3 regions of the Aeromonas sp. EU05-FHT14A05 genome follow, and region 1 is predicted to be linked to each of the others. Evidence: predicted binding sites of a transcription regulator. Region 1 holds the regulator's gene; each other region holds the start of a gene.
The links. The regulator sigma-54, encoded in region 1, starts transcription at its own class of promoters, with help from an activator protein. The targets are predictions, from matches to a motif close to TGGCACNGTTTTNGCTT.
Positions count from the first base shown of each region.

Region 2: the regulator sigma-54 is predicted to act here: its motif matches at 1,706-1,722, upstream of glnA (glutamate--ammonia ligase).
Region 3: the regulator sigma-54 is predicted to act here: its motif matches at 2,578-2,594, upstream of fliE (flagellar hook-basal body complex protein FliE).

Region 1 covers NZ_JBYTDH010000010.1:168,969-176,079, forward strand. The annotation lists gene npr (PTS phosphocarrier protein NPr) at 1-29, opposite strand, end outside; gene rapZ (RNase adapter RapZ) at 50-916, opposite strand; gene ptsN (PTS IIA-like nitrogen regulatory protein PtsN) at 957-1,403, opposite strand; gene hpf (ribosome hibernation promoting factor) at 1,406-1,693, opposite strand; gene AC3WR3_RS15270 (RNA polymerase factor sigma-54) at 1,714-3,153, opposite strand; gene lptB (LPS export ABC transporter ATP-binding protein) at 3,219-3,944, opposite strand; gene lptA (lipopolysaccharide transport periplasmic protein LptA) at 3,957-4,475, opposite strand; gene lptC (LPS export ABC transporter periplasmic protein LptC) at 4,462-5,022, opposite strand; gene kdsC (3-deoxy-manno-octulosonate-8-phosphatase KdsC) at 5,019-5,573, opposite strand; gene AC3WR3_RS15295 (KpsF/GutQ family sugar-phosphate isomerase) at 5,573-6,568, opposite strand; gene mlaF (phospholipid ABC transporter ATP-binding protein MlaF) at 6,775-7,111, shown strand, end outside.
Region 2 covers NZ_JBYTDH010000013.1:71,172-78,282, reverse strand. The annotation lists gene typA (translational GTPase TypA) at 1-1,428, opposite strand, end outside; gene glnA (glutamate--ammonia ligase) at 1,779-3,188, shown strand; gene AC3WR3_RS17095 (DUF4124 domain-containing protein) at 3,387-3,962, shown strand; gene glnL (nitrogen regulation protein NR(II)) at 4,049-5,104, shown strand; gene glnG (nitrogen regulation protein NR(I)) at 5,114-6,532, shown strand; gene add (adenosine deaminase) at 6,675-7,111, shown strand, end outside.
Region 3 covers NZ_JBYTDH010000012.1:322-7,432, forward strand. The annotation lists partial or broken gene rimO (30S ribosomal protein S12 methylthiotransferase RimO) at 1-938, opposite strand, end outside; gene befA (beta cell expansion factor BefA) at 1,232-2,008, shown strand; gene AC3WR3_RS16095 (hypothetical protein) at 2,158-2,508, shown strand; gene fliE (flagellar hook-basal body complex protein FliE) at 2,634-2,951, shown strand; gene fliF (flagellar basal-body MS-ring/collar protein FliF) at 3,007-4,713, shown strand; gene fliG (flagellar motor switch protein FliG) at 4,706-5,767, shown strand; gene fliH (flagellar assembly protein FliH) at 5,836-6,639, shown strand; gene fliI (flagellar protein export ATPase FliI) at 6,814-7,111, shown strand, end outside.

The DNA of each region.
Region 1 (7,111 bases):
TTGACTTCTACCGAGGCGGAAACTGTCATCTGAACATCCTGTGGGTCTGTCAGGCTTGGGTGGAGCGCTTGTCCAGCGTGCGGTGACGGATCTGCACGTTCTTGCCAAGCAGTCGGAAGGTGCTGGCCAGCCGCTCGGCGATGAACACCGAACGGTGCTGTCCGCCGGTACAACCTATGCCGACGGTCACATAGCTGCGATTGTTGCGCTCCAGGTGGGGCAACCAGGTCACCAGCATGTTCTCTATCTGCTGGATGAACAGCATCACGTCCGCCTGGGCCGAGAGGTAGTTGGCCACGGGCTCATCCTGACCGGTAAACGGCTTGAGCTCCGGGATCCAGTGGGGGTTGGGCAGGAAACGGGCATCGAACACGAAGTCCGCATCCTTGGGGATGCCGTATTTGAAGCCGAACGACTCGAACACCAGCACCAGCTCGTTCTCTTTCTTGCCGAGCACCCGGGTCTTGATGAGCTCGCTGAGGTCATGAATGCTGAGGTTGGTGGTATCGATGCGCAGATCGGCGGTCGAGGAGAGGGGCGCCAGCAGGTGGGTCTCTTCCCGGATCGCCTCATCCAGCGACAGCTGTTTGCGGGACAGGGGGTGCAGCCGGCGGCTCTCGCCATAGCGCTTGAGCAGGGTCCCGTTGTCTGCATCGAAGAAGAAGCTGGAGAACTCCACCCGCCCCTCGTTGCGCACCTGGGTCAGCAGGTTGTCCAGCTTGTCTGGCTGGGTCGGCAGGTTGCGCACGTCTATGCTGACCGCCAGCTTGTCATACTGGCTCTCCACCGAGACGATCAGCTGGGGCAGCAGGTTGACCGGCAGGTTATCCACGCAGTAGTAACCCAGATCCTCCAGCACCCTCAGGGCCACCGTCTTGCCGGAGCCCGAACGACCGCTTACCACTATTAACTGCATCTTGTCCCCTCACGCCAACGTGGCGGTGTCAGACCCGGCATCAGGCCGAGGTCATGATCTGATAGAGTTCTTCGTCGCTGGTCGCCTGGCGCAACTGGCGGCAGACGGCCTTGTCACCCAGCTTGGATGCCATCAGGGAAAGGGTCTTGAGATGCTGCTTGCACTCGCTTTCCGGCACCAGCAATGCAAAGAGCAGGTCAACCGGTTGATTGTCGATAGAATCGAAAGGGATGGGTTCGGAGAAGGTCATCAGCACGGCGGTCGGCGCAAAGGCGTCGTCGATCCGGCCATGGGGAATGGCGATACCGGCACCGATCCCGGTACTGCCCATCTTTTCCCGCGCCAGCAGGCTTTCGAACAGCACCTGGCGGGAGGCGCCGAGGCGCTCTGCAGCCAGCTCACTGATGATCTCGAGGGCGCGTTTCTTGCTGGTACAAGGGACCGCACTCTTGGTGCAGTCCCGACTCAGTATGTGTTCAAGTTGCATAGTTATTTTTGATTTAACTTATCTTTGTGCTTGATGATCTGCCGATCCAGTTTATCCAGCAGGGTATCAATCGCCGCATACATGTCGGCATGCTGCGAATTGGCGAACACCTCTCCCCCGCTGACGTGCAGCTTGGCTTCGGCGATCTGGTTCAGTTTTTCGACGCTCAACACCACATGTACGTTGTTGATATGGTCAAAGTGACGCTCGAGTTTGGCAAATTTGTTATTCACATAATCACGCAGAGCTTCGGTAATCTCGACATGGTGTCCGGTCAGGTTAATTTGCATAACGTCTTCCTTTTGTTTGCCTAAACCAGGCGTTTGCGCTGATTGGATGGCGGGATCAACAAGGATTCACGGTACTTTGCGATCGTGCGTCTCGCCACCATAATACCCTGTTCGGCCAGCAAATCCGCGATCTTGCTATCACTAAGCGGTTTGGCCGGGTTTTCGGCCGTCACCAGCTTCTTGATCAGGGCGCGAATTGCGGTCGATGAGCACTCTCCTCCTCCCTCCGTGTTGACATGACTGGAGAAAAAAAACTTCAGTTCAAAGATGCCACGGGGCGTATGCATGTACTTCTGGGTCGTCACCCGTGAAATCGTCGACTCGTGCATCTCCACCGCCTCGGCGATGTCGTTGAGTACCATGGGCTTCATGGCCTCTTCACCGTATTCGAAAAAGCCCTGCTGCTGCTCGACGATGCAGCTGGCCACCTTGAGCAGGGTGTCGTTGCGACTCTCCAGACTCTTGATGAACCACTTGGCCTCCTGCAAATGGGAGCGGATGAACTGGGTATCCGTGCTGCTGCGGGCATTGCGTGCCATGGCCGCATAGGCCTCGTTGACACGGATGCGCGGCGCCGAATCCGGGTTGAGCTCAACCACCCATTTCGTCCCCTTCTTGACCACGGAGACGTCCGGGATCACGTATTGCGACTCGCTCTGGATGATGCCATTGCCGGGTCTGGGCTCCAGTTGCTGGATGAGATCCAGCACCTCCTTGAGATCGCTCTCCTTGAGCCGGGTCTTGCGCGCCAGGGTGCGATAGTCGCGGTTGCCGAGCAGGTCCATGTGCTCGCGGATCACCTCCCTTGCCTCATTGAGCCAGGGCAGGTCCGGCGAGTACTGACCAAGCTGGATCAGCAGACACTCCTGCACCGAGCGCGCGGCTATGCCGACCGGATCGAAATGCTGCACCCGCTTGAGCACGGCTTCCACTTCATCCAGTTCAACTTCTACCTCTTCACTGCTGACTGCAGCCTGAATATCTTCGAGAGAGGCGGTCAGGTAGCCGGACTCGTCGATGGCATCGATGATGGCGAGGGCGATCGCGGCATCCAGATCGCTGAACGGCGTCAGTCGCATCTGCCACAGCAGATAGTCCTGCAGGTTTTCGGTGGTTTCCCCCTGATAGACGCTGTCTTCCCCGTCATGAATGGGGCCGGCGCTCTGGGCAGTCCCGGCGGAGTAGACCTCATCCCAGGTGGTGTCCACCGGCAGTTCATCCGGCATGCTGTCCTGCGCCATGGCGTCGCTGGAGTCGAGTTGACTGGCGTCCTGGGGCTCTATCGGGCTGGTTTCCTGCGCCTCATTCTCCTCCTGCTCCAGCAAGGGGTTATTATCGAGCGCTTGCTGAATTTCCTGCTGGAGTTCCAGAGTGGAGAGCTGGAGCAGACGAATCGCTTGTTGTAATTGTGGCGTCATGGTCAGGGACTGACCGAGACGCAACTGTAATGTCGGCTTCATCTACGTCGGGATATCCTTATGTTCAGCGAGGCAGTCACCTAACAAAAATGAGGGGTGCCCCCTTACTATAGACTGAATTGATCGCCCAAATAGACGCGCTTGACCTGCTCATCGGCGAGGATATCGGCCGGTGCGCCCTCGGCAATCATCTTGCCGTGGCTGACGATGTAGGCCTTCTCGCACACATCCAGCGTCTCTCTGACGTTGTGGTCCGTGATCAGCACGCCCAGCCCTCTTTCCTTCAGATGCTGGATGATCTTCTTGATGTCTATGACCGAAATAGGATCAACACCTGCAAAGGGTTCATCCAACAGGATGAATCGCGGCTCTGCCGCCAGCGCCCGGGCAATCTCGACCCGGCGTCGCTCCCCGCCAGACAGGCTCTGACCCAGGCTGTCGCGAATATGGGTGATGTTGAACTCTTCCAGCAACTGCTCGACCTTATCCTCACGCTCCTCACGGCTCAACCCCTTGCGGGTCTGCATGACCCCCATCAGGTTGTCGAACACCGACAGGCGCCGGAAGATGGAGGCCTCCTGGGGCAGATAGCCGATGCCATTGCGGGCGCGGATATGCATGGGCTGCAGGCTGATGTCCTGCTCGTCGATGGTGATGAGACCCGCATCCCGCTGCACCAGGCCCACGATCATGTAGAAGGAGGTGGTCTTGCCAGCACCATTCGGGCCAAGCAGCCCCACTATCTGGCCGGTGCCCACTTCCAGGCTCACGTCGCTGACCACCATGCGGCGCTTGTAGCTCTTCTGCAAACCCGTTGCTTTTAACACTGCCATGGCTTCTGTTTCCTACTTCTTCTGATCGGCGGGTTTGTCGAAGTTTTCTACCTGATCCGGCAGGAACACCGTCTTGACGCGCTGGGTGGGTCCCTTGCTCTCGGCGATCATCTTCTGTTTGACGATGTCGTAGCGGATGAGGTCGCCGGTGACCTGGCTGTCTTCCTGCTTGAGCTGACCGTTGCCCGTGATGGTGACCAGACGGTTCTTCAGCTCGTAGCGAATGCTGTTGCCGTGGGCATTGACCGGCTTGCCGTTGTCCAGGATCTGGAAGAAGGTGGCAGGATTGCCATAGGCGGTCATCACCTCGGCGCCCTTGTCGCCGGAGCGGATCACCACCACCTTGTCGGCCTTAATCTTGATGGTGCCCTGGGTGATGATCACGTCTTCGCTGAAGGTGATGCGGTTGTCCTGCATCTCGGCCACTTGCTTGACCGCATCCACATAGACCTTCTCGGCAAAGTCGGACTCTTTGGCGCTCACTGTACTGCACAGCAGCAGGGCCGCGAGGGCCAGATTAACGTTTTTCATTGAAATAAGTGGCATGGCCTTTATCCAGTAATTCGAAATATTTACGATCCAGATGGCCCTTCAGGCCAACGCCCTCGGTCTGGAATTCCTGACCCACTATGCTGATGTGCTGGTTGCTTCTCACGTCCTGGGTCACCAGATCCAGCTCCAGATAGGGGGTATCCAGCGTGGAGATGAAAGACGCCGGCAGCAGGCCGTCCAGATGGACCTTGTCACGCAGGATCACGTTGTCATCTGTGTTGAGCACCCCGGTTTCGGCCGTGACCTTCCACTCGGCCTCCCCCTGCTCATCGAACATGTAGACCACCGGCTTGTCGAAGGTGGCCTGCTCGAGGATCTGGTAATACTCCGCATATTCGGACTCCAACCGCTCGGTCCGCTTGCCCTGCTCGTTGAAGCGGGTTGTGACCAGGTTCTTGGCGGTGAAATCCGGTTGATAGTTCTCTACCTTGGCAGCCGGTTCGGGCGCCAGCTCGATCTCGCCGAGTTGCCAGGCGGCCAGCGCCGCCAGAAACAGCAGGCCGAACAGAAACGTCTGCTTGTTCATACCGAAGCCTCGGGTTGGTAGTCGCCCAGGCCCTGCGCCTGCAGGATGAGATCGCACACCTCGCGCACCGCGCCCACTCCGCCCCCGAGGCGGGTCACCAGATCGGCACGAGCCAGCACCAGCGGATGGGCATCCGCCACCGCTATGCCGAGGCCGCAGGCCTGCATCACCGGCAGATCTATGGTGTCGTCCCCCATGTAGGCGGCTTGCGGCGCCTCCAGACCAAGCTTGGCCAGCAGCGCCTCGAAGTGGGGCAGCTTCTGATCCGCCCCCTGCACCAGGTGCTGCACCCCCAGACCCCTCATCCGATCGCTGACGATACGGGAGTTGCGCCCTGTGATGATGGCGATCTCGATGCCGGCGTTGAGCAGGGCACGCATGCCAGCACCGTCACGGGTGCAGAAGGTTTTCAGCTCTTCACCCTGGTTGCCCATATAGATGAAGCCATTGGAGAGCACCCCATCCACGTCACACACCAGCAGGCGGATCTGCGCCGCCTTCTCGTACTGGCTGCGCGTCACCGGACCATAGAGGGTCGGTACGTCTTGCATCAAATCACCCCGGCTCTCAGCAGGTCGTGCATGTTGAAGGCGCCAAGTGGTCGCCGTTCTTCATCCACCACCAGCAATCCGTTAATCTTTCTGGTTTCCATCAGTTTGACGGCCTCGGCCGCCATCATCTCAGGCCCTACGGTAACACAGTTGGCCGTCATTACGCGGCTGATCGGGGTGTGGTGAATGTCCACCTGCAGATCCAGGATCCGGCGCAGGTCACCGTCGGTGAACAGACCGGCCAGCAGCCCCTGCCCATCCACCACAGCCGTCATGCCGAGGCCCTTGCGGCTCACTTCCAGCAGCGCCTGGCTGATGGTGGCATCTATCCCCACCCGGGGCAACAGCTCGCCACTGTGCATCAGATCGCCGACCCGCAGCAGCAGCCGCTTGCCCAGTGATCCGCCCGGGTGCGAGAGCGCGAAGTCATCGGCGGTGAAACCGCGAGCTTCCAGCAGGGCCACGGCCAGGGCGTCCCCCATCACCAGGGTCGCCGTGGTGCTTGAGGTTGGGGCCAGACCCAGCGGGCAGGCCTCTTTCTCCACCTTGATGCACAGGTGCACGTTGGCCTCTTTCGCCATGGTGGAGGCCGGGTTGCCTGTCATGCAGATGAGCGGAATGCCGCGGCGCTTGAGCACCGGCAGCAAGGCCAGGATCTCGTCACTCTCGCCTGAGTTGGAGATGGCGATGATGAGGTCCCCGGCGGAGATCATCCCCAGATCCCCGTGGCTGGCTTCGCCAGGGTGGAGGAAGAAGGCGGGCGTCCCGGTGCTGGCCAGGGTCGCGGCAATCTTGTTGCCGACATGACCCGACTTGCCCATGCCGGTGACCACTATCTTGCCGGCGCAGCGCAGCACCATCTCGCAGGCGCGCTCGAAGGTCTCGTCGAGGTACTGGTAGAGTCCATCGATGGCTTGTTTTTCTATGTCCAGCACCGCACGGGCACTGCGACGGAAATCGAACAATTCAGACACTTTTTCAGGCTTTACAGACATAAAGGCACAGCTCCGGGCCGAAATTTGCTGCGGGATTATAAAAAAGTCTGTCGAGATAAGCGAATCGGATGCGGGACGCTCTGCTGCTGATGCAAGTTGTTACATAAAACTGTCGCGTATTTGGGGGGCAAAGCCGCTCAATAGTTGTTCCTTGCTGTTGCTTAGACCTAGACTAGCCCATAAAATTCGCTCTTCATTTATACCGGATGGACAATTGTTTGAACGATGACCTGATCACCATCTCCGACCTGACCTTCAGTCACGGAGATAGGTTGCTGTACGACAGGATCAACCTGACCATTCCCCGTGGCAAGGTCACCGCCGTCATGGGCCCCAGCGGCATCGGCAAGACCACCTTGCTGCGCCTGATCGGTGGCCAGCTCAAGCCTGAGTCCGGTCATATTCTGTTTGACGGGGAAGACATTCCCACCCTCTCCCGCGGCCGCCTGTATGAGGTGCGCAAGCGGATGAGCATGCTGTTTCAGAGCGGCGCTCTGTTCACCGGCATGACGGTGTTCGACAACGTGGCCTTCCCGTTGCGGG
Region 2 (7,111 bases), on a different contig from region 1:
CTTGTGCGGACCGTAGTGGTCGAAGGTGTGGTACAGCAGGCCGGTACCTGAAGTCATGGTCAGGAACTCGGTCTGGAAGCCGATCAGGCCACGGCTCGGGATCATGAAGTCCAGACGGACACGGCCCTTGCCATCCGGGGTCATGTTGGTCATCTCGCCCTTACGCAGGCCGAGTTGCTCCATCACTGAACCCTGGTGGATCTCTTCCACGTCGACGGTAACGGTTTCGAACGGTTCTTGCAGAACGCCGTCAACGGTACGCAGGATAACTTCCGGACGGGATACCGCCAGCTCGTAGCCTTCGCGACGCATGTTTTCGATCAGAATGGAGAGGTGCAGTTCACCACGGCCGGAGACGCGGAACTTGTCCGGATCTTCGGTCTCTTCCACGCGCAGGGCCACGTTGTGGACCAGCTCCTGGTTCAGACGCTCCAGGATGTTGCGGGAGGTGACGAACTTGCCTTCTTTACCGGCGAACGGCGAGGTGTTGACCTGGAAGGTCATGTTCACGGTGGGCTCGTCAACGGAGAGCGGCGGCAGGGCTTCGACGGCATTGTTGTCACAGATGGTGTCGGAGATCTTCAGCTCGCCCAGACCGGTGATGGCGATGATGTCGCCCGCTTGCGCGTCGGCCACTTCGGTACGGGACAGACCCAGGTAACCCAGCACCTGACCGACCTTGCCGGTACGGTTCTTGCCGTTGGCACCAACGATGGTGACCTGCTGGTTGGTCTTGACGCGACCACGGGTGATACGGCCGATGCCGATGACGCCCACGTAGGAGTTGTAGTCCAGCTGGGAGATCTGCATCTGGAAACCGCCTTCGGTATCCGCAGCAGGGGCTTCGACGTTGTCGACGATGGCCTGGAACAGGGGTTCCATGTTGTCGGACGGTACGTCTTGGTCCAGGGTGGCCCAACCGTTCAGTGCAGAGGCGTAAACAACCTTGAAGTCCAGCTGCTCATCGGTGGCACCCAGGTTGTCGAACAGATCGAAAACCTGATCCATTACCCAGTCAGGACGAGCACCCGGACGGTCGATCTTGTTGATGACCACGATGGGCTTCAGACCCTGGGCGAATGCCTTCTGGGTCACGAAACGGGTTTGCGGCATCGGGCCGTCAACGGCGTCAACCAGCAGCAGCACGGAGTCAACCATGGAGAGCACGCGCTCAACTTCACCACCGAAGTCGGCGTGACCCGGGGTATCCACGATGTTGATACGGTAGTCGTTCCAGCGGATCGCAGTGTTCTTGGCGAGAATGGTGATGCCACGTTCCCGTTCCAGATCATTGGAGTCCATGATCCGTTCCTGACCTTCGCTGGTGCGATCCAGAGTGCCGGATTGCTGCAGCAGCTTATCAACCAGAGTCGTTTTGCCGTGGTCAACGTGCGCAATAATCGCAATATTGCGTAAATTCTCTAACATTCTCGCCTCAAATCACCGGGTAAAATTGGGCGCTAATTGTACTCTCGCCTTTGTGATCTGCCTAGCAGAATTGCAGACCATTCGCGTACAACAGGGGATCTGGATCATGGACCCCGCGCCAAAAGCCTGCTTAGATGGCCTTGGCACGTAGGCGCACCACGATGGTGCACCAAAACGATCCAAGGTTGCACCACTTTGAGGCGCAGCCAAGCATGAAAGCGGGTGTCCCGACAGCCTGAAAGGGTGCAAATGCCCTGAAATCAAGCTGTCACAAACTTGGCACGATACTGGCTTATGTGAATGTGATGACGCATTCACCCAAAGAGTTTTAACACCGGAGGTTACTTAGCATGTCAGCCCAGAACGTTTTGGCCCTGATCCAGGAACACGAAGTCAAGTTTGTTGATCTGCGTTTTACCGACACCAAGGGTAAAGAGCAGCACGTATCCATTCCTTCCCACCAGGTCGACGAAGACTTCTTCGAAGACGGCAAGATGTTCGATGGCTCCTCCATCGGCGGCTGGAAGGGCATCAACGAGTCTGACATGGTGCTGATGCCGGATCCGGCCTCCGCCAAACTGGACCCGTTCACCGAAGAGACCACGCTGAACATCGTCTGTGACGTGCTTGAACCTGCCACCATGCAAGGCTATGACCGCGATCCGCGCTCCATCGCCAAGCGTGCCGAAGATTTCCTGAAAGCCAGCGGCATCGCTGACACCGTGCTGTTCGGGCCGGAGCCGGAATTCTTCATGTTCGACAACATCACCTTCTCCAACACCATGGGCCACAGCTTCGTGAAGATCGAATCCGAAGAAGCTGCCTGGAACTCGGGTACCGAGTACGAGCACGGCAACAAGGGTCACCGTCCCTTCGTCAAGGGTGGTTACTTCCCGGTTGCGCCAGTTGACTCCTCCCAGGACATCCGTGCCGCCATGTGTCTGGTGCTGGAAGAGATGGGCCAGGTCGTTGAAGCTCACCACCACGAAGTGGCCACTGCCGGTCAGAACGAGATCGCAACCCGCTTCAACACTCTCACCCTGAAAGCTGACGAAGTGCAGGTGCTGAAGTACGTGATCCACAACGTGGCCCACGCCTACAACAAGACTGTCACCTTCATGCCGAAACCCATGTTCGGTGACAACGGCTCCGGCATGCACTGCCACCAGTCCCTGGCCAAGAACGGTGTCAACCTGTTCGCCGGCGACCTGTACGGTGGTCTGTCCGAGATGGCGCTGCACTACATCGGCGGCATCATCAAGCACGCCAAGGCCATCAACGCCTTCGCCAACCCGACCACCAACTCCTACAAGCGTCTGGTGCCGGGCTATGAAGCCCCTGTCATGCTGGCCTACTCCGCCCGCAACCGCTCTGCCTCCATCCGTATCCCGGTTGTGCCGAGCCCGAAAGCCCGCCGCATCGAAGTGCGCTTCCCGGATCCGGCTGCCAACCCCTACCTGGCCTTCGCTGCCCAGCTGATGGCCGGTCTGGACGGCATCATCAACAAGATCCATCCGGGCGATGCCATGGACAAGAACTTGTATGACCTGCCGCCGGAAGAAGCCGCAGAAGTGCCGACCGTTGCCGGCTCCCTGGACGAGGCCCTGTCCGCACTGGATGCTGATCGCGAGTTCCTGACCCGTGGCGGCGTCTTCAGCGACGACTTCATCAACTCCTACCTGGAGCTGAAGCAGCATGACGTGGATCGTGTCCGCATGACCCCGCACCCGCTGGAGTTCGAGCTGTACTACTCCGTCTAATCCGGTGTCCTTGCTTCATCATGACAAACCCGCCATCTGGCGGGTTTTTTATCTAAGGGGCTGAAATACCATGATTCATGGCCTCACACCGCATGGGGCATACGGCTTGTCGAGCCCATTCTGCACCGCGGATCCGACAATAGGCCCGACATTTTTTTCTCTGATAGGATTAAGGTGAACCCCGTCAAGGAGAGATGGATGAAAACAGTACACCCGACATGGACGCTGGGCCTCTTGCTGATGATCTCCTGCACCGCCCAGGCGGCCAGAGTCTATTCCTGGATAGATCCCCAAGGGGTGACCCATTACACAGACGCCCCTCCCCCCGGCAAGAACGCCAGGGAAATCGACTTGCGGGTCTCCCCCCTCATCGGCACCTCGCCCCACTCGGTCCAGGTCGACGACTTCAACAGCCTGACCGGCGTCGATGCCAGGAAGGCCCTGGAGGCCGCCCCCCTGGAGATAGAACTGCTCTCCCCCGAGCCGGGCAGCACACTGCGCGACAACACGGGCAACATCGTCTTCCAGGCCCAGGTCCATCCCCAGGCGCCGGTGCAATATGACGTACGCCTGCTGCTGAACGACCAGGCCATTCCCCTCGTTCACAACAGCCTGGCCATCCGGGTGGAGAACCTCCCTCGCGGCGCCTACGAGGCGCGGCTCGAGCTGCTCGCCAAAGACGGTACGATCCTTGCTAAATCCAAAGCAGCCACCTTTTACCTGCATAGAACGACTGTGAATCAGGCTCCCAAAGCCACCCCCAAGGCCAATTAGGGGTGATGTGACGCACCGATGCGGGTAAACTCAATGCACCATATCGGTGCATAACAGGTGTAAAGCACCGTTTTAGGGAGAAACCTGTGCCAACCCGCTTGGATCACGCCAAGACACTCTTGGACAACCTGCTGACCGCCGTCATCCTGATGGATGAGCGGCTCTGCATTCAATTCGTCAACCCGGCGGCCGAACAGCTGCTTTCCCTCAGCGAACGGCGACTGATCGGGATCGAACTGCCCCATCTGCTGGAGCACATTTCCCTCGACCTGCAACGATTCAAGCAGTGCCTCATTTCAGGGCAGGGCTTCACCGACAGCGAAGTCACCCTGGTGGTGGAGGGAGAGCCCAGGCTGGTGGAGATCAGCGTGAGCCCCATGGCCGACCATGAGCAGCGGCTGATGGTGGTGGAGCTGCGCAAGATCGATCAGCAGAAGAAGATCAGCCAGGAGCTGCAGCAACATGCCCAGCAGCAGGCCGCCAAGGAGCTGGTGCGCGGGCTGGCCCACGAGATAAAGAACCCCCTCGGGGGATTGCGCGGCGCGGCCCAGCTGCTGCAAAAGGAGCTGCCGGACCCGGCCCTGCGTGAATATACCGGCATCATCATAGAGCAGGCCGACCGCCTGCGGGTGCTGGTCGATCGTCTGCTCGGCCCCCAACGACCGGGACGCCATCAGATGCACAATGTGCATTCGGTGCTGGAGCAGGTGCGCCGTCTGGTGGATCTGGAGCTGCCGCCCCAGATCCGCATCGAGCGGGATTACGACCCCAGCATTCCCGAGTTCGAGATGGAGCCGGACCAGCTGCAGCAGGCGTTTCTCAACATAGTCCGCAATGCCGCCGAGGCCCTCGGCGATCAGACCGGGCTCATCCGCATCAAGACCCGCACCGCCTTCCAGATCACCATCCACGGTCAGCGCTACCGCCTGGCCGCCGAGATCAAGATCGTCGACAACGGTCCCGGCATTCCCGATGCCATTCGCGACACCCTCTTCTACCCCATGATCACCGGCAAGGAGGGGGGCACAGGCCTCGGCCTCTCCATCGCCCAGAACCTGATCGATCAGCACAAGGGACGCATAGATTGCATCAGCTGGCCCGGCCACACCGAATTCACCATCTACCTACCACTTCGCAAGTAAGGGAACCTCATGACAGCAAAAGTGTGGATCGTCGATGACGACAGCTCCATCCGGTGGGTCCTGGAGCGCACCCTTGGCAGCGAAGGCTTCGAATGCGAGAGCTTTGCCGATGGCGAAGCCCTGCTGAGCTCGCTGGAGATACGCTCACCGGACGTGATCCTCTCCGACATCCGCATGCCTGGCATAGACGGCCTCAGCCTGCTGGAGCAGATCCACCGCCGCCAGGCCGATCTGCCCATCATCATCATGACGGCGCACTCGGATCTCGACAGCGCGGTCAACGCCTACCAGCGCGGCGCCTTCGAATACCTGCCCAAGCCGTTCGACATCGACGAGGCGGTCACCCTGGTGCGCCGCGCCGAGAATCATCTGAAAGAGCAGCGCACCAAGCGCAAGGCACGCCAGCAGGAGGCCACCACCACCCCGGAGATCATCGGTGAGGCTCCCGCCATGCAGGAGGTGTTTCGCGCCATAGGCCGGCTGTCGCGCTCCAGCATCTCGGTGCTCATCAACGGCCAGAGCGGCACCGGCAAGGAGCTGGTCGCCCATGCCCTGCACAAGCACAGCCCGCGCGCCCACAAGAATTTCATCGCCCTCAACATGGCGGCCATCCCCAAGGATCTCATCGAATCCGAACTGTTCGGCCATGAGAAGGGGGCCTTCACCGGCGCCAACAACATACGTCACGGCCGCTTCGAACAGGCCGACGGCGGCACCCTGTTTCTCGACGAAATAGGCGACATGCCCCTGGACGTCCAGACCCGGCTGCTGCGGGTGCTGGCGGACGGCCAGTTCTACCGGGTCGGCGGCCATCAACCGGTGCAGGTGGATGTGCGGATCATCGCTGCCACCCACCAGAATCTGGAGAAACGGGTTGCCGACGGCGAATTTCGGGAGGATCTGTTCCACCGCCTCAACGTCATCCGCATCCATATCCCCGCCCTCAAGGAGCGCCGGGAGGACATACCCCAGCTGGCCCAGCACTTCCTGCTCAGAGCCGCCAAGGAGCTGAACGTGGAGGCCAAGAGCCTGCACCCGGATACCCAGACCTACATCAGCCGCCTGCCCTGGCCCGGCAACGTGCGCCAGCTGGAGAACGTCTGCCGCTGGCTGACCGTGATGGCCTCCGGTCAGGAGGTACTGGTCGGCGATCTGCCCACCGAGCTGCTGACCCCCATCACCAGCACGGCGGAGCCGGGCCAGCCCGCCCTGACCGGTGGCTGGCAGCAACAACTGCAGGACTGGGTAGCCGCCAAGCTGGCGCTGGGGGAGACCGACATCCTGGCGGATGCCATGCCCCAGTTCGAGCGGATCATGCTGGAGACGGCGCTGGAGCACACCCATGGCCACAAGCAGGAGGCCGCCCGCCTGCTTGGCTGGGGTCGCAATACCCTGACCCGCAAGCTCAAGGAACTCGACATTCCCTGAGTCCTCGGGAAAAACGATTCCCATCACGCCTTGAGGGAAAGCCTGACCAATCAGACCCCGTTTGCCTGCAAACGGGGTATCTTTTTCAAGATCCCCGCCTAGAATGACAGGCTTTCCAACCCGACTCGCAGAAGGCGCCACCATGATTGACAGATCCCTCCCCCTGACCGACCTGCACCGCCATCTGGATGGCAACATCCGTCCGCAGACCATTCTCGAGCTGGGTCGCCTGCACAACATCCAGCTGCCGGCCGATGAGCTGGAAGCCCTGCGCCCTCACGTGCAGATCGTCGAGAACGAGCCGAGTCTGGTGGCCTTCCTGAAGAAGCTGGATTGGGGCGTGTCCGTGCTGGCCGATTACGATGCATGCCGCCGGGTCGCCTACGAGAACGTGGAAGATCTGCTGCGTGCCGGCATCGATTATGCCGAGCTGCGCTTCAGCCCCGCCTACATGGCGATGGCCCACAAGCTGCACCCGCAGGGCGTGGTGGAAGCCATCATAGACGGCGTGGCCGCCGGCAGCCGCGACTTCGGCATCAAGACCAACCTCATCGGCATCATGAGCCGCACCTTCGGCAC
Region 3 (7,111 bases), on a different contig from region 1:
TCGGTCTCGCCGGGGAAGCCGACGATGAAGGTGGAACGCAGGGTGATCTCGGGGCAGATCTCGCGCCACTTCTGGATGCGCTCCAGGGTGCGCTCGACGGTACCCGGGCGCTTCATCAGCTTGAGGATGCGCGGGCTGGCGTGTTGTAGCGGTATGTCCAGGTAGGGCAGCACCTTGCCGTCGCGCATCAGCGGGATGACGTCATCCACGTGGGGATAGGGGTAGACGTAGTGCAGGCGCACCCAGATGTCGAGCTTGGCCAGCTCCTCGCACAGGGCGACCATGCTGGTCTTGACCGGCATGCCGTCGTAGAAACCGGTGCGGTGCTTGACATCGACGCCGTAGGCGGAAGTGTCCTGGGAGATCACCAGGATCTCCTTCACGCCGGCCTCTTTCAGGCGCTTGGCCTCGGCCAGTACCTCGCCGATGGGGCGGCTCACCAGATCCCCGCGCATGGAGGGGATGATGCAGAAGGTGCAGCGGTGGTTGCAGCCCTCGGAGATCTTGAGGTAGGCGTAGTGACGGGGAGTCAGCTTGACGCCGTGGGCCGGCACCAGGCTGGTGAAGGGGTTGTGGGTCGGCTTCTCCACGTATTTGTGAACGTGGCCCAGCACCTCTTCATAGGCGTGGGGGCCGGTGATCTCGAGCACCTTGGGGTGGATCTCGCGGATCTGGTTCTCTTTGGCGCCAAGGCAGCCGGTGACTATCACCTTGCCGTTTTCGGCCAGGGCCTCGCCGATGGCTTCCAGCGACTCCTGTACCGCGCTGTCGATGAAGCCGCAGGTGTTGACCACCACCAGCTCCGCATCGTCATAGCTGGGCACCACATCGTACCCTTCGGTACGCAGCTGGGTCAGGATACGCTCGGAATCGACCAGATTTTTGGGGCAACCCAAGGAGACGAATCCTACTTTGGGGGCCTGTTTTGTGTTGGACATCGCTCAATCACTCTTAGGTGGCTCTCTTATAAGGGCGCGGATTTTACCGGAATGGCTAACCAAAAACTATACAACCGAGGTTGTCAGGCCGAACAATATTTACGGTCAGCTTTTGTCCCTTGCCGTCAGGGAGGCTGTGCCCGCTCATGAGGGCACAGCCGCCGTCCCCTCGCCGTCGGGGGAGCCTGGCCCAGGTTGACCCGCTGGAGGGGACAGGCACTCAGGACTTCTTTGAGTAGTCTTTAATCTGATAGGGTGACATGTCCGCTGATGGGATATTAAAGGAGCACACAATGAAGAGCCGATCCTGGTTGATTGCCGCCGTCCTGGCACTTGCATCTGGCCCCAGTCATGCCGACTGGGCGAAATTGAAGGAAGCGGCCTCCGAGCTTGGCACCGCGGTGAGCGACACCAGCAAGGAAGCCTGGCAGGGGATCACCGACTTCTCCAAGGCGACCTGGGAGTCTGTCTCCACCTGGGGAGCCGATGCCTACAACAAGGCGGGCGCCTGGACGGAAGAGAGCGCCGCCACCGGCAAGGAGTGGTTGACGGCCGCCGACAAGAAGCTCGACACCATGCTGGAGCCCAAGACCCCCGCCGAGGCCAGAACCGCCCTGGATACCATGGCCGATACCGCCCTGGTGCGGCTGTTCAACGAGCAACCCTCCGCCAAGCTGCTGTTTGACAAGGCCTATGGCTATGCGGTGTTCGACTCGCGCAAGTTCTCCCTGATGGTGCACACCAACCAGGGATCCGGGGTTGCCATCAATCGCAAGACGGGCAAGCACACCTATATGAAGATGTTTGGCGCCGGGCTGGCTGCCGGCATGGGGGGCAAGTTCTACCAGCAGGTGGTGCTGTTTGAAGACAAGGCCAGGTTCGATGCCTTCGTCAACAAGGGCTGGGAGGCCACCTCCGAAGTGGGGGCCGTGGCCGGCAAGGAGAGTGCCGAGCTGACCGCCAAGTACAATGGCGGCATGGCCATCTACCAGATCGGGGAGAAGGGGCTGCTGCTCGATGCCAATATCTCGGGTTCCAAATACTGGCTTGATGAGGATCTGAACAAGTGACTAAGGTCCCTGGCAGCGATCCGGTATTTTTCTTTTATCATGTTGAAATACTGCCTGTTTAAATGACGTGACTTGCAGTAAAAAGGGGGCCTTCGGCCCTCTTTTTCATGGGCGCAAGCAAGACACAGTCGTTGAACAAGGAGAGTGGCATGACCCAAGCATCTGAATCTGCCGTGGACCGGCGCCGGGAGTGGGAGCGGCAGAGCATCTATCTGCGGCTGCAGGAGGGCAGTCCCATGGTCCTCTGGGTCAATGGCGATGAGGTCGAACCCCTGGCGGAAGGGGCGGCTGAGGGGGGCGTCTTCGGCTGGGGACGGGCGGACGAGGCGACCATGGCTCTGGCGCTGGCCATCGTCGCCAGGCTGGTGGCGGTGGGCCTGGTGGCCCCTGAGCAGGCCACCGAGAAGGCGCGCTTTCTGCACGACGAGGTGCTGGTCAAGCTACCAGCGGACGAGCACCGAGATCTGCATCTCGGTTATCTGAAGCTGGTGCTGGGGTGACATGAGCCGGGGCCAGGGGGCCCGCTTGTGGCTGCCCCTTGGCGCCGGCGGCCAGTCCATCTTCCCTTTTGGCACTCTAATTGCTTAAGGCTTGCCAGTGTCAATGATTTGTCTGGGAAGGGAAGATGGAAATTAGCGCAAGCAGCCTGATGCAAGAGATGCAGGCACTCAAGGTCGAAGCCGGTGCCACGCCGCTGACCCAGCCCGGTCGTCCGGTCAACTCGGATTTCGGTCAGATGCTGCAGCAGGCCCTGGACAACGTCAACGAGTTGCAGGGCAGCGCCAACGATCTGCGCACCCGGTTCGATATGGGCGACAAGTCGGTGGACCTGTCCGAGGTGATGATCGCCGGGCAGAAATCCTCCATCGCCTTCGAGGCGACGGTACAGGTGCGCAACAAGATGGTCGATGCCTACAAGACCATCATGAACATGCCGGTATAACTCGGCCCCATGGCGACCGAGCATCACGAAGATGTCAGCAATAAGGACCTGAAGAGTGGCTAACGATCCAAACGGCGATCTGCTGATGAACAACGAGGGGGCTGCCGCCCTCGATGAGCACGAGCAGAAGAGCTCGGCCCTGGGCTTTCTGTCCAACACCGATGTGTTGCGGCAGATCACCCTGATCCTGGGGTTGACCATCTGTCTGGCCATCGCCGTCTTCATCCTGCTGTGGGGCAAGGAGCCGGAGATGCGTCCCCTCGGCACCTTCAACACCCAGGAGCTGGTCTCCACCCTGGATTACCTGGATCAGCAGAAGATCCCCTATCAGGTCGAAGGCAAGAGCGTGCTGGTCAGTGCCGAGAATTATGCGGACATCCGGCTGCGCCTGACCCGCGCCGGCCTCGCCAGCAGCAGCGAGGCCAGCAACGACGGCGAAGCCATACTGCTCAAGGACTCCAGCTTCGGGGTCAGCCAGCGCATGGAGAGCGAGCGTCTGAAACTGAGCCGCGAGCGCCAGCTGGCGAGCGCCATCGAGCAGTTCCAGAACGTCGCCAAGGCCCAGGTGCTGCTGGCCATCCCGAAAGACAACGTGTTCGCCCGCAACGAGCGCAAGCCGAGCGCGACCGTCGTGCTGAGCCTGAAAGGGGCTGCCCTGGGCCAGGGGGAGGTGGACTCCATCGTCGACATGGTCGCCTCCGCCGTGCACGGCCTGGAGCCGACCCGCGTCACCGTGACCGATCAGAACGGTCGCCTGCTCAACTCCGGCTCGCAAGACCCGCTCTCTGCCCAGACTCGCAAGGAGTTTGCGATGCAGCAGAAGCAGGAGCTCGAATACAAACAAAAAATTGACGCCATCCTGATCCCGGTGCTGGGAGCCGACAACTATACCGCCGAGGTGGATCTCTCCCTCGACTTCTCCCAGCAGGAGCAGACCCGCAAGACCTACAATCCGGACCTGCCTGCGGTGCGCTCCGAGATGACGGTGGAAGAGAACAGCGCCAATGGCAGCAATGGCGGCGTGCCTGGTGCGCTCACCAATCAGCCCCCCGCCGCCTCCAGCATTCCCGAACAGGCCGCCGGCGCTGAAGGGGGAACCGGCTCTTCCGGCCGCTCCCGCAAGGAGGCGACCCGCAACTTCGAACTGGACACCACCGTCAGCCACATCCGGCGCCAGCAGGGCGGCATCCGCCGCATGACGGTGTCGGTGGCGGTGGATTACAAGGCCACTCCCGGTGCTGAGGGGGCCGTCACTCGCGAGCCCCGCAGCCAGGCCGAGCTCGATACCCTGCGCCGTCTGCTCAGCGGCGGTCTCGGCTTTGACGTGACCCGGGGAGACACCCTGGAGGTGGTTGCCATTCCGTTCAACCGCCCCGAGCTGGAAGCCGTGGCCGACATGCCTATCTACGAGCAGCCCTGGTTCTGGCGCGCGGTGCGCATCGCCGCCTCGGTGCTGGTCATCATAGTGCTCATCGTCACCGTGGTGCGGCCCATGCTCAAGCGCCTGCTCTACCCGGATGCCAAGCCGGAAGGGGAGCTGGACTTCGACAACCACACCGTACTGGGTGGCGACGACGAGCTGAGCCTGCTGGCGGCCCAGGCCGAGGCCGAGCCGGTGTTCGGCTTGCGGGATGGCCAGCTCAAGCTGCCTGATCTGCACCGTGACGAGGACCTGCTCAAGGCCGTGCGCGCCTTGGTAGCGAATGAACCAGACCTGGCCGCTCAGGTCATCAAAGAATGGGTAACGAACCGAGATGCCTGAAGAGAAGAAAAACCAAGTCACCGGTAACGACATCACCGAAAGCCAGCGCCAGATCCTGGATCAGATGGGCGGGATGGAGATGGCGGCGGTGCTGATGCTGAGCCTCAACGAGGAGGATGCCGCCCAGATCTTTCGCCACCTCGAGCCCAAGCAGGTGCAGCGGCTCGGCATGTCCATGGCCTCCATGTCGGATTTCAGTCACGACCGGGTGGCGGCGGTGCATCGTCAATTTATCGACGACATCCAGAAATACACCAACATCGGCATCGGCAGCGAAGACTTCGTGCGCAAGGCCCTGGTGGCGGCGCTCGGGGAGGACAAGGCCAGCAACCTGGTGGATCAGATCATCCTGGGATCCGGCGCCCGCGGCCTCGACTCCCTCAAGTGGATGGATGCCCGCCAGGTGGCCAGCATCATCCAGAACGAGCACCCGCAGATCCAGACCATAGTGCTCTCCTATCTGGAGCCGGAGCAGTCCGCCGAGATATTGAGCCAGTTCCCGGAGCAGGTGCGCCTCGACTTGGTGATGCGTATCGCCAACCTCGAAGAGGTGCAACCGGCGGCGCTGCAAGAGCTCAACGACATCATGGAGAAGCAGTTCGCCGGTGCGGCCGGGGCCCAGGCGGCCAAGATGGGTGGCCTCAAGGCGGCCGCCAACATCATGAACTACCTGGACACCAACATCGAAGGCCAGCTGATGGACTCCATCCGCGAGTCGGACGAGGAGATGAGCCAGCAGATCCAGGACTTGATGTTCGTGTTCGAGAACCTCATCGACGTGGACGATCGGGGCATCCAGACCCTGCTGCGGGAAGTGCCTGGGGATCTGCTGCAACGGGCCCTCAAGGGCTCGGACGACCAGATGCGCGAGAAGGTGTTCAAGAACATGTCCAAGCGGGCCGCCGAGATGCTGGCGGACGATCTGGAGGCCATGGGGCCGATCCGGGTCTCCGAGGTGGAAGCCGCCCAGAAGGAGATCCTCTCCACGGCACGCCGTCTGGCGGACGCGGGCGAGATCATGCTGGGGGCCGGCGGTGGCGAAGAGTTCCTCTAAGCCATGGGCAATGGAATGTGCGATGATGTCGCCCCCTTCGTCCGGCACGCCAGGAGTGTCTTTCGCACATGAATAACAAGAACAGCAAGCTGCGGGGTTATGTCAGACCCGAGACGGACGAGACCCGGGTAGAGGCCTGGGGCTGGCCCGAGATGGAGGTCGAATCCGAGATCCAGAGCAATGCCCTGGGGCTCGGCCCTGACTGGTATCGCCAGGAGCAGGCGGACGAGATGCCGCCAGAAGAGCAGCCGGAGGAGCCCACCCCCAGCATCACCGCCGAAGAGGTGGAGGCAATCCGCCAGGCCGCCTGGGAAGAGGGGATGGCCGAGGGGCGGGAGGCCGGTTTTGCCAAGGGGCTCGAAGAGGGCAAGCTGGAAGGCTTGCAGCAGGGCCATCAGGCGGGTCTGGAGCAGGGCCGCGAAGAGGGGCTGGCCCTGGGCCGCGACCAGGTGGAGCAGGAGATTGCCCACTGGCAGGGGCTCGCCGCCCGCCTCGCCAATCCGCTCCAGGAGCTGGATGGCGCCGTGGAGCAGCAGCTCATCACGCTGGTCCAGCAGCTCGCCCGCGCCCTCATTCGCCACGAGGCCGAGACCTCCCCAAGACTGCTGCTCGAGGCCCTCAAGCAGGGCCTTGCCCTGCTGCCCGCCGCCGAGCAGGGGGTCACCTTGATGCTGCATCCGGACGATGTGGCCCGGGTCGAGCAGGCCTTCGGCGCCGAGGAGTGTGCACGGCGCCACTGGCGGCTGCAAAGCGATCCCACCCTCTCCCCGGGGGATCTGCAGCTGGCCACCGAACTCTCCAGCATCGATCTGACCCTCACGGGGCGCATCGAGCAACTGCTGCGCAACTTCCTTCGTGACAATGCTGGCTGACACCCTTTTCCGGTCAGGCACAGGGGAGCCAGGCTGCTGCGCACCCTCTCCCTTCGCGGCAATGCCGGCTGACACCCTTTTCCGGTCAGGCAAGGGGAAGCCAGGCTGCTGCGCACCATTTCCCTTCGCGGCAATGCCGGCTGACACCCTTTTCCCTTTCTCTCTGGAGGCGCGATGACCGCATCCCTGCTCAGTCGACTGCAAGGCTACCGGGTCCGCGATCTCGCCCCCATACCGCCGGTGGCGGGCAAACTCACCCGGGTGGTGGGGTTGACTCTGGAAGCCATCGGCTGCCGCGCGGCCATCGGTGCCCTCTGCCGCATCGATACCCAGGACGGCGTGCTGGAGGCCGAAGTGGTGGGCTTCTCCGGTGATCGGCTGTTTCTGATGCCGAGCGAGCAGCTCAAGGGGGTCATTCCCGGCGCCCGTGTGGTGCCCATCACCGAGGATCACGGCATCCCGGTGGGCATGA